2 regions of the Roseateles sp. FW301-B2 genome follow, and region 2 is predicted to be linked to the other one. Evidence: predicted binding sites of a transcription regulator. Region 2 holds the regulator's gene; the other holds the start of a gene.

Region 1 (5,075 bases), on a different contig from region 2:
CCGCCTGCCAGGGCAGCGCCAGCCGCAGCTCCACCCCCTCGGCCGCGGCGCGGCGCTGCAGAAAGGCCATCGAGGCCTCCATGTCGTCGAACAGCAGGCGGCCGGGCCGCAGCGGCTGGTCCAGCGGCAGGGTGAAGTCGTCCCAATGGATCGGGATGACGCGCTTGGCCTGGGTCAGCTGCACGGTCTCGCGCCAGTAGTCGGCGCGGTAGGCCTCGTCCTTGCCGCCCAGGCCGCCAATGCCCAGGTAGACCACCTCGGCCTGCAGGCCGCGCAGGCGCTCGGGCACGAAGCCGGCGCTGCCCGCGATCAGCAGGCTGCGCCCCTCATGCTTCACCAGCAGCTGGTAGCTGCCGCCCTCGCGGTAGGCATCGGCGCGCACCGGCGGGCGCAGCGGCTCGGTGATCTCGCCCATCGCCAGCGGGTGCGGGAAATGGCGCGAGCGCAGCACCGTGATCTCGAAGCGGCCATAGCGCAAGACCTGGCCATCCTGCAGCAGCTGCATGCGCTCGGGGGCCAGACCCCAACCGCGTGCGATCTGGGCGGTGGATGCCGAGCCCAGCAGCATCGCGCCGGTGCGCTGCGCCACCTCGGGCGAGTCCATCGCATGGTCGTAGTGCGAGTGCAGGGCGATCACCGCGTCCAGCTTGGCGATGCCGGCGCGCTGCAGGCTGCGCGCGATCAGGGCGCGGTCCGGCGCGATCTTGCCGAGCAGCACCTCGCGGCCGGCCGGGCGGGTGAAGAAGCCATCGGTCAGCAGCGCCGTCTCGCCATCGCTGAGCAGCAGGCTGGACACCCCCAGGAAGGTGACGCGAAGCTCACCCGCGGGCTGGGGCGCCGCCGCCGCCGGCAGGGCCAGCGGCAGATAGGGTTCGAGGCTGGGGCGCGCCTGGAAGCGCCAGACCAGCCAGGCCAGGCCCAGCAGCAGGGCCAGCAAGAGCAGCAGCGCGACGCGCTTGACGATGGACATGCAGGCTCCTCGTGCGCCCCGAAGCGGGCGGACGCGAGCCTAGCACTAACTCCCCGTCTGCTGCTCCCTGAGCTTGCGATACAAGGTGTTGCGGCTGATGCCCAGGCGCCGCGCGGCCTCGGACAGATTGCCCTCGCAGGCCTCCACGGTCTGCCGCACGCTCAGGCGCGCCTGCTCGCGCAGCCCGCCGGGCGCCTCGCCCGCCCGGGGGTCAGGGCTTGCCTGGCGCAGCGCGCGGGCCAGATCGTCGGGCAGATGGGGCCAGTCGATGTGCTGCTCATGCTCGTCCAGCAGCGCGCAGGCGGTGCGCAGCGCGTTGTGCAGCTGGCGCAGATTGCCGGGCCAGCGGTAGGCGCGCAGCGCCGCCAGCAGCTCGGGCTGCACGGCCAGCGCGCGCCCGGGCTGCAGCTCGGCCAGCATGGCCGCGATCAGGGCCGGCAGGTCCTGGCGCTCGCGCAGCGGCGGCAGCTGCAGGGCTAGGCCGTTGAGGCGGTAATAGAGGTCGGCGCGGAAGCGGCCCTGCGCCACCTCCTCGGCCAGCTCGCGGTGGGTGGCGCAGACCAGGCGGAAGTCCACCGCCACCGGCGCGCCCCCGCCCAGCGGCAGCACCTCATGCTCCTGCAGCACGCGCAGCAGCCGGCCCTGCAGGGCCAGCGGCATGTCGCCGATCTCGTCCAGGAACAGGGTGCCGCCGGCGGCCTCGCGGATGCGCCCGGGCGCGCCCTCGCGCGCCGCGCCGGTGTAGGCGCCGGGCCGGTAGCCGAACAGCTCGGCCTCGATCAGCGCCTCGGGCAGGGCCGCGCAGTTCAGCGCCACCAGCGGTTTCGCGGCGCGCGCCGAGCTGGCATGCAGGGCGCGCACGAACAGCTCCTTGCCGACGCCGGACTCGCCCTGCAGCAGCAGGGCGATGGGCTTGTCCATCACGCGGCGCGCGCGCTCCAGCGCGCTGCGCAGGGCCGGGTCGCCGCTGTCCAGGCGGGCCAGCGCGTCCTGCGGCGCCGCGTGTGACGACGCGTGTGGCGCGCAGATCCGCGTGGCCGCCACCAGGCTGCGCCCCGGCTCCAGGCGCAGCCACAGGGGGCTGCCATCGTGGCGGCGCACCGGGCGCGCGGCGGCGCTGGGGCGGCGGCACCAGTCGGCCAGGGTGGCGATGTCCAGCTGCAGCAGCTGCTCGATGCGGCAGGCGGAGATCGCCGTCCAGTCCAGGCCCAGCATCTGCAGGCCCGCGGCATTGGCGCCGCACAGCCAGCCGTCTTCCGAGAGCGCCAGCAGGCCCTCGGCGCAGGAGCCTATGCCCTCGGGCTGGGCATGCAGGCGCAGGCGCAGGCCGGCGCCATGGCGATGCTCGAACAGGCGCTGCTCGATCATGCCGGCCGCCGTGCGCACCAGCGCCAGGGTGTGGTGGTGCACGCTGCGCTGCTCGCCGGAGATGTCCAGCGCACCCAGCACGCGGCCCGAAGGGTCGAGGATGGGGGCGGCGGTGCAGGTGAGGAAGCCGTTGCGCTCCAGGTAATGCTCGGCGCCATGCACCACCACCGGCGCGGCGTCGGCCAGGGCGGTGCCGATCGCATTCGTGCCGCGCCATTGCTCGTGCCAGCTGGCGCCGGGGCGCAGGGCCACGCGCTGGGCGCGGTCCAGGAAGGTGGCATCGCCCAGGGCCTGCAAGAGCATGCCCTCGGCATCGGCCAGTATCACCATGCTGTCGGTGTCCATCGTCTGCTTGACGAGGAACTCCATCACCGGCCGCGCATGCGCCACCAGCTCGCGCTGCTGCTCCAGCGCCCGCGTCAGCTGGGCCGCCGACGCATGCGGTGCGCCCGGCATGCGGCCCTCGGGCCTGAGTCCGAAGGCGCGGCTGCGCTGCCAGCTGTTCAGCAGCGCCGGGGCGATCAGCCCCTCGGCCACGCTGCCGGCATCCAGCAGCGTGCGCCGCGCCTGGCGCAAGCGCGCCGGCGCATGGTGCTTGTTGGGTAATGCCTGCATCTCGATTGTCTCCATCGGGCCTCTGACGGACCTCGCCCGCGAGCCTAGCGGGACGCGCCGCGCTGGCAAGCGTTTCAGCAGATCCGCGCCGCCGGCTGTTCCGTTTCGTGACAGTTGTTCAGTCCCGCCGGCGCATTCGACACAGTCTGCGCGCCCCAACTGACCCCGGACTTGCGCCGAACAAGGCCGTTGCGGCGCAAACGCGGCCTGGCACGCGGCGTGCAATGAGGACCCCGAGCCCCCCAAAACAAGACGGCTCGCACACCCACCATCATCATCAAGCAGGAGACAAGCCATGCTGTACGCCAACCCCAACACCGCCGGCGCCAAGGTCGAGTTCAAGCCCCGCTACGACAACTTCATCGGCGGCAAGTTCGTGCCCCCGGTGAAGGGCCAGTACTTCGAGGTCATCACCCCCATCACCGGCAAGCCCTACACCCAGGCCGCACGCTCGGGCGCCGAGGACATCGAGCTGGCGCTGGACGCCGCCCATGCCGCCGCCGACGCCTGGGGCCGCACGCCCGCCGGCGAGCGCGCCAACATCCTGCTGAAGATCGCCGACCGCCTGGAGCTCAACCTCGAGAAGCTGGCCTATGCCGAGACGGTGGACAACGGCAAGCCGATGCGCGAGACGCTGAATGCCGACATCCCGCTGACGATCGACCATTTCCGCTACTTCGCCGGCTGCCTGCGCGCGCAGGAAGGCGCGCTGAGCGAGATCGACGAGCACACCATCGCCTATCACTTCCACGAGCCGCTGGGCGTGGTGGGCCAGATCATCCCCTGGAACTTCCCCATCCTGATGGCGGCCTGGAAGCTCGCGCCGGCCATCGGCGCTGGCAACTGCGTGGTGCTCAAGCCAGCGGAATCGACGCCCATCAGCATCATGGTGATGGCCGAGCTGATCGCCGACCTGCTGCCGCCGGGCGTGCTCAACATCGTCAACGGCTTCGGCCGCGAGGCCGGCATGCCGCTGGCCGAGAGCAAGCGCATCGCCAAGATCGCCTTCACCGGCAGCACCGCCACCGGCCGCGTGATCGCCCAGGCGGCCGCCGGCAACCTGATCCCGGCCACGCTGGAGCTGGGCGGCAAGAGCCCCAACATCTTCTTCGAGGACATCGCCGACGCCGACGACGCCTTCTTCGACAAGGCCATCGAGGGCCTGGTGCTGTTCGCCTTCAACCAGGGCGAGGTCTGCACCTGCCCCTCGCGTGCGCTGATCCAGGAATCGATCTACGACAAGTTCATGGCGCGCGCGCTGGCGCGCATCAAGGCCATCAAGCAGGGCAGCCCGCTGGACACCGACACCATGATGGGCGCGCAGGCCTCGGCCATGCAGATGGACAAGATCATGTCCTACCTCGAGCTCGGCAAGCAGGAGGGCGCGGAGTGCCTGATCGGCGGCGGCCGGGCCGAACTCGGCGGTGAGCTGGCCGGTGGCTATTACATCCAGCCCACGCTGTTCAGGGGCCACAACCAGATGCGCATCTTCCGCGAGGAAATCTTCGGCCCGGTGCTGGCGGTGACCACCTTCAAGTCCGAGGCCGAGGCACTGCAGATCGCCAACGACACGCCCTACGGCCTGGGCGCCGGCGTGTGGAGCCGCGACGGCAGCCGCGCCTACCGCATGGGCCGCGCCATCAAGGCCGGCCGCGTCTGGACCAACTGCTACCACGCCTACCCGGCCCATGCCACCTTCGGCGGCTACAAGGAATCCGGCATCGGCCGCGAGACCCACAAGATGATGCTGGACCATTACCAGCAGACCAAGAACCTGCTGGTGAGCTATTCGCCGAACGCCTTGGGCTTCTTCTAGGTTCATCCCCGACCAACGGGGAGCCTCCATCCGGGGTGGTCGGACGGCAAAGCCCAGGGCGGGTGGCCGCTGCGGCCCGGATGCGCAGGCCCTCGCTGCGCTCGGGCTCCCCTGCGGTGCTCGGCCCTTGCGGCCTGGCGCACAACTCACTGCGCTCGCCTGCGGCTCGCTGCGTTCAGACAAAGTGCGCCATTCCAGTGCTTGAGGCGCGCGGGTACGCGCGCGGCCGCAAGCCCCTGCGCGCCTCGGCAGCGCAAAGGGCCTTCGCAGCCACCCGCCCCGTGCTTTGCCAACACCGCTACTTGT
Region 2 (5,075 bases):
CGGCATCGGCGGCCGTTTCCTGACCTCGCCCAGCATCGCCGCCGGCGGTGAACGCCTGCCCGAGACCGAAGGCGGCCGCCGCGCGCTGGCGGTCAGCGACTTCCTGATCCAGCGCATCCGCAAGCCCTGATCCGGGTGGCAAGCCCGGCCGCAATGCCGGGCTAGAATGGTCTGCAAGTTCTATGCCGCCTATGCCCACCCCCACGCCCAGCTCGACCTCCGCCCGCAGCCTCCTGTGCTGCGCGTGCCTTGCATCCCTGCTGGCCTCGGGGCTGGCGCGGGCCGAGAAGGCGGACCGCAACAAGCCCGTCAACATCAGCTCGGAGCGCGGCGGCCGGCTCGATGTGGTGAACCAGCGCACCGAGTTCAACGGCAACGTGATCCTCAGCAAGGGCAGCATGCTCCTGAAGGCCGAGCGCATGGATGTGCGTGAGACCTCGGACGGCTACCACCAGGCCTACGCCAGCGGCGAGACCGGCAAGCCGGTGCAGTTCCGCCAGGCGCGCGACGTGGCCGGCGAGGCCATCGAGGGCACGGCCGACCAGCTCGAGTACGACAGCCGCTCCGACACCGTGCGCTTCGTCGGCAACGCGGTGGTGCGCCGCGTGCGCGGCGACGCGGTGGCCGACGAGATCACCGGTGCGCTGATCGTCTACGACAACCGCAGCGAGGTCTTCAGCGTCGACGGCGGCCTGGCCTCGCCGCATCCCAGCGGCCGCGTGCGCGTGGTGCTGATGCCCAGGGCCGCCAGCGCCGCCGAGGGCAGCGCGGCGCCTGCCGCCTCCGCCCCGCTGCCGCTGCAAACCAGCCCGACCCTGCAGACCAGCCCGCGCAAGCCTTCATGACGCAGCACACCCCGGCGCTGGAGACCGGCATCGCGCCCAGCCGGCTGGAGGCGGAAGGCCTGCAAAAGACCTATGGCGTGCGCCGCGTCGTCAAGAACGTGCATGTGGACGTGCACAGCGGCGAGGTGGTGGGCCTGCTGGGCCCCAATGGCGCCGGCAAGACCACCAGCTTCTACATGATCGTGGGCCTGGTGCGCGCCGATGCCGGCGAGATTCGCATCGACGGCCAGCCGGTGCAGCGCCTGCCCATCCACCAGCGTGCGCGCCTGGGCCTGAGCTATCTGCCGCAGGAGGCCTCGATCTTCCGCAAGCTCACGGTGGAAGAAAACATCCGCGCGGTGCTGGAATTGCAGCTCGACGACCATGGCAAGGCCTGGCCCCGCGCCCGCATCGATGCCGCGCTGGAGACCCTGCTGCACGAGCTGAGCATCGAGAAGCTGCGCGACAGCCCGGCGCCCTCGCTGTCGGGTGGCGAGCGGCGCCGTGTCGAGATCGCGCGCGCCCTGGCCACGCAGCCGCGCTTCATCCTGCTGGACGAGCCCTTCGCCGGCGTGGACCCGATCGCGGTGCTGGAGATCCAGCGCATCATCAGCTTCCTGAAGGCGCGCGGCATCGGGGTCCTGATCACCGACCACAATGTGCGCGAGACCCTGGGCATCTGCGACCGCGCCTACATCATCAGCGAGGGCGCCGTGCTGGCCGAGGGCACCCCGCAAGAGATCGTCGAGAACCCGGACGTGCGCAAGGTCTATCTCGGCGAAAACTTCCGCATGTAAGCGATGAAACCGTCGCTGCAGGTACGCCTCTCCCAGCATCTGTCGCTGACGCCGCAGCTGCAGCAGTCCATCCGTCTGCTGCAGCTCTCCACCCTGGAGCTGAACCAGGAGGTGGAGCAGATGCTCACCAGCAACCCGCTGCTGGAAACCGACGAGGAGTTTGGCGAGACCGCGCCGGTGCGCCTGGATGCGGCGGCGCCGCTGCAGCGCGAGGACTCGGCGGCCGAAGTGAGCGCGGAGAGCAGCGGCGAGGGCGAGGCGGTGGCCGAGATCAAGGGCGACGACTTCGGCACCACCGAGCGCGACGACTGGGAGAACGGCACCGAGCGCGACGACTTCGACGGCATCCGCGAGACGCCCGGCACGGGCAGCGGCAGCGGCGACGACGATGGCGAACGCCCCGAACAGCAAGGCCCCGGCATCTCGCTGCAGGAGCATCTGAACGCCCAGCTCGCCGGCATGCAGCTGAGCCAGACCGACCGCGCCGCGCTGATGGTGCTGATCGAGTCGCTCAACGAGGACGGCTATCTGGAAGACAGCCTGGAAGAGCTCACCGAGGCGCTATCGGGCGATGCCGATGCCGAGGCGCGCGAGGAGCTGCTGGACACGCTCAAATGCGCGCTCAAGTGGCTGCAGAGCCTGGAGCCGGTGGGCGTGGGCGCGCGCAACCTGTCCGAATGCCTGCTGCTGCAGTTGCGCGCCAAGCCGCGCAGCCAGGCCCAGGTGGTGGCGATCCTGATCTGCAAGCAATACCTCGAGCTGCTGGCCAAGCGCGACCTGAAGCGCCTGATGTCGCTCACCGGCGCCGACGAGGCCTTGCTGCGCGAGGCCCAGGGCATGATCACCGAGCTGGAGCCCAAGCCGGGCCGCCAGTTCGCGCGCAGCGAGGCGGCGGCGGTGGTGCCGGACGTGATCGTGCGCAAGTCCGGCCGCGGCTTCCGCGTCACGCTCAACCCCGACGTGATGCCCAAGCTGCGCATCAACGAGCTCTACGCCCATGCGTTGCGCCAGACGCGCGGCGGCGTCAGCAATTCGCCGCTGGGCACGCAGCTGCAGGAGGCGCGCTGGTTCATCAAGAACATCCAGCAGCGCTTCGACACCATCCTGCGCGTCTCCGAGGCCATCGTGGAGCGCCAGAAGGGCTTCTTCTCGCATGGCGAGCTGGCGATGAAGCCGCTGGTGCTGCGCGAGATCGCCGACGAGCTGGGCCTGCACGAGTCCACCATCTCGCGCGTCACCACCGCCAAATACATGGCCACGCCCTGGGGCACCTTCGAGCTCAAGTACTTCTTCGGCTCAGGGCTCAACACCGAGGCGGGCGGCAATGCCTCCAGCACCGCGGTGCGCGCCCTCATCAAGCAGTTCGTGGCCGCCGAGGATGCCGCCAAGCCGCTCTCGGACAGCCAGCTTTCCAGCATGCTGGAGGAGCAGGGCATCCAGGTGGCGCGCCGCACCGTGGCGAAATACCGCGAAGCGCTGAAGATCGCGCCGGCCAATCTGCGCAAGGCCATGTAGCCGGCCTCAGATTGAGAAACATCAAGCCTTGATGCCCGCGGACTGGGTACCGTGGCATCCCTCGATGTCCGCCCCGTCCCACCTCGACCTGCCCGCCGTCCATGCCTGGAGGCGCTGGCGCGCCTGGGCCTTGCTGGCGCTGGTGCTGGCGCTGGCCTGGGTCCTCGCGCTGGGCTGGCTGGCCAATGAACGCGAGGCGCTGCGCCACCACGAGGGCGAGAAGCTCGAGGGCCTGGTGCGCACCCTGGACGGCATCGTCGCGCAGCAGATGATTGCGGCCCATGCCGCGCTGCAGACGGTGGCCTCGCAGGCGCCGGGCTGGCGGCCGGCCCAGCTGCAGCAGGACGGCGAGCCCCTGATGCGCACCCTGACCCAGGCCATGCCGGGCGTGCGCGCGCTGTTGCTGCTGGACGCCCAGGGCCAGGTCAGGGCCAGCTCGCATGTCGACCTGCTGCAGCTGGACCTGCACCAGCACGCCGCCGTGCAGGCGCTGCGCGCCCAACCGCAGGCCGGCATGCTCTATTTGTCGCCCCCCCTGCTGGACCCGCCGGCCGGGCATGCCATCAGCCTGGCCCGCCTGCTCTTCGATCACCGCGACCGGCCGGTCGGCCTGGTCATGGCGCTGCTGGACCCGCACTACTTCGCCCTGCTGCTGCAGACCGCCCAGCCCTCCGAGCAGACCTGGGCCGCGCTGGCGCATCAGGACGGCATGCTGTTCACGCTGGCGCCCGAGCAGCCGGAGCTGATGGGGCGCAATCTGCTGGAGCGGCCGGGCTCGGTGCTGCAGCAGCATCTCAGCGAGGGGCGCGAGGCCAGCCTGCAGCTGGCGCATTCGCGCCTCACCGACGACTTGCGCCTGGTGGCCACGCGCAGCGTCCACGCCGCCGGCCTGCCGGTCGACAAGCAGCTGGTGGTGGCGGTGGGGCGCACGCTGGCCAGCGTCGAGGCGCCCTGGCTGCGCCAGCGCCAGGCGCTGCTGCAGCTGGGCCTGGCGCTGAGCCTGGGCGCCGCGCTGACGCTGTGGCTCTGGCAGCGCCGCCGCGGCCTGCTGGCCCGGCTGCGCCAGCAGGCCGCGCAGGCGCTGAAGGCCCAGGCCGAGCAGACCCAGGCCATCCTCGACAACATGGTCGATGGCGTCATCACCATCGACCGCCATGGCGTGATCGCCTCGATCAACCCGGCGGCCTGCCGCATGTTCGGCTACCAGGCGCGCGAGCTGCTGGGCGGCAACGTCAACCGGCTCATGGCCGAACCCGAACGCAGCCTGCACGACGCACATATCAAGCGTTATCTGGAAGGCGGCGCGCCGCGCGTGATCGGGCTGGGCCGCGATGTCAACGGCCTGCGCAAGGACGGCCAGAGCTTTCCGATGAGCCTGGCGGTCTCGCACATCGAGCGCGACGGCGAGCCGCTGTTCATCGGCCTGACGCGCGACATCACCGAGCGCAAGCGCGCCGAGGCCGCGATCGAGCAGCTCGCCTTCTACGACCCGCTCACCGGCCTGCCGAACCGCCGCCTGCTGCTGGACCGCCTGCACCAGGCCCTGGCGGCGAGCCGGCGCGGCGCGCGCCAGGGCGCGGTGCTGTTCATCGACCTGGACAACTTCAAGTCGCTCAACGACACCCTGGGCCACGGCATGGGCGACCGCATGCTGCAGGCCGTGGCCAAGCGCCTGCAGGCCTCGCTGCGCGCCGAAGACACGGTGGCGCGCTGGGGCGGCGACGAGTTCGTGGTGCTGCTGCAGGACCTGGGCCAGGACGCGCGCCGCGCCGCCCTGCATGCCGAGGCCGCCGGCGAGAAGCTGCTGCGCGTGCTGGGCCAGCCCTACCACCTGGACGACAGCGCGCACCACAGCACGCCCAGCATCGGCATCGTGATGTGGGGCGAGGCCGAGTCCAGCGCCGAGGAGCTGCTCAAGCACGCCGATCACGCGCTCTAC

What was found. Region 2 encodes sigma-54, which starts transcription at its own class of promoters, with help from an activator protein. Its sites were predicted from a motif close to TGGCANGNAANCTGCTTT; they were not measured.
Region 1: adh (aldehyde dehydrogenase) is a predicted target of sigma-54. The motif match lies at 3,162-3,179, and genes of this name have one in related genera.

The regions. Positions count from the first base shown of each region.
Region 1 covers NZ_JBYTBE010000033.1:16,920-21,994, reverse strand. Annotated here, with positions in the region: gene AC3WQY_RS19550 (MBL fold metallo-hydrolase) at 1-970, opposite strand, end outside; gene AC3WQY_RS19545 (sigma-54-dependent Fis family transcriptional regulator) at 1,016-2,953, opposite strand; gene adh (aldehyde dehydrogenase) at 3,249-4,769, shown strand.
Region 2 covers NZ_JBYTBE010000031.1:25,555-30,629, forward strand. Annotated here, with positions in the region: gene AC3WQY_RS19005 (thiol:disulfide interchange protein DsbA/DsbL) at 1-130, shown strand, start outside; gene lptA (lipopolysaccharide transport periplasmic protein LptA) at 192-845, shown strand; gene lptB (LPS export ABC transporter ATP-binding protein) at 842-1,621, shown strand; gene AC3WQY_RS19020 (RNA polymerase factor sigma-54) at 1,625-3,136, shown strand; gene AC3WQY_RS19025 (bifunctional diguanylate cyclase/phosphodiesterase) at 3,201-5,075, shown strand, end outside.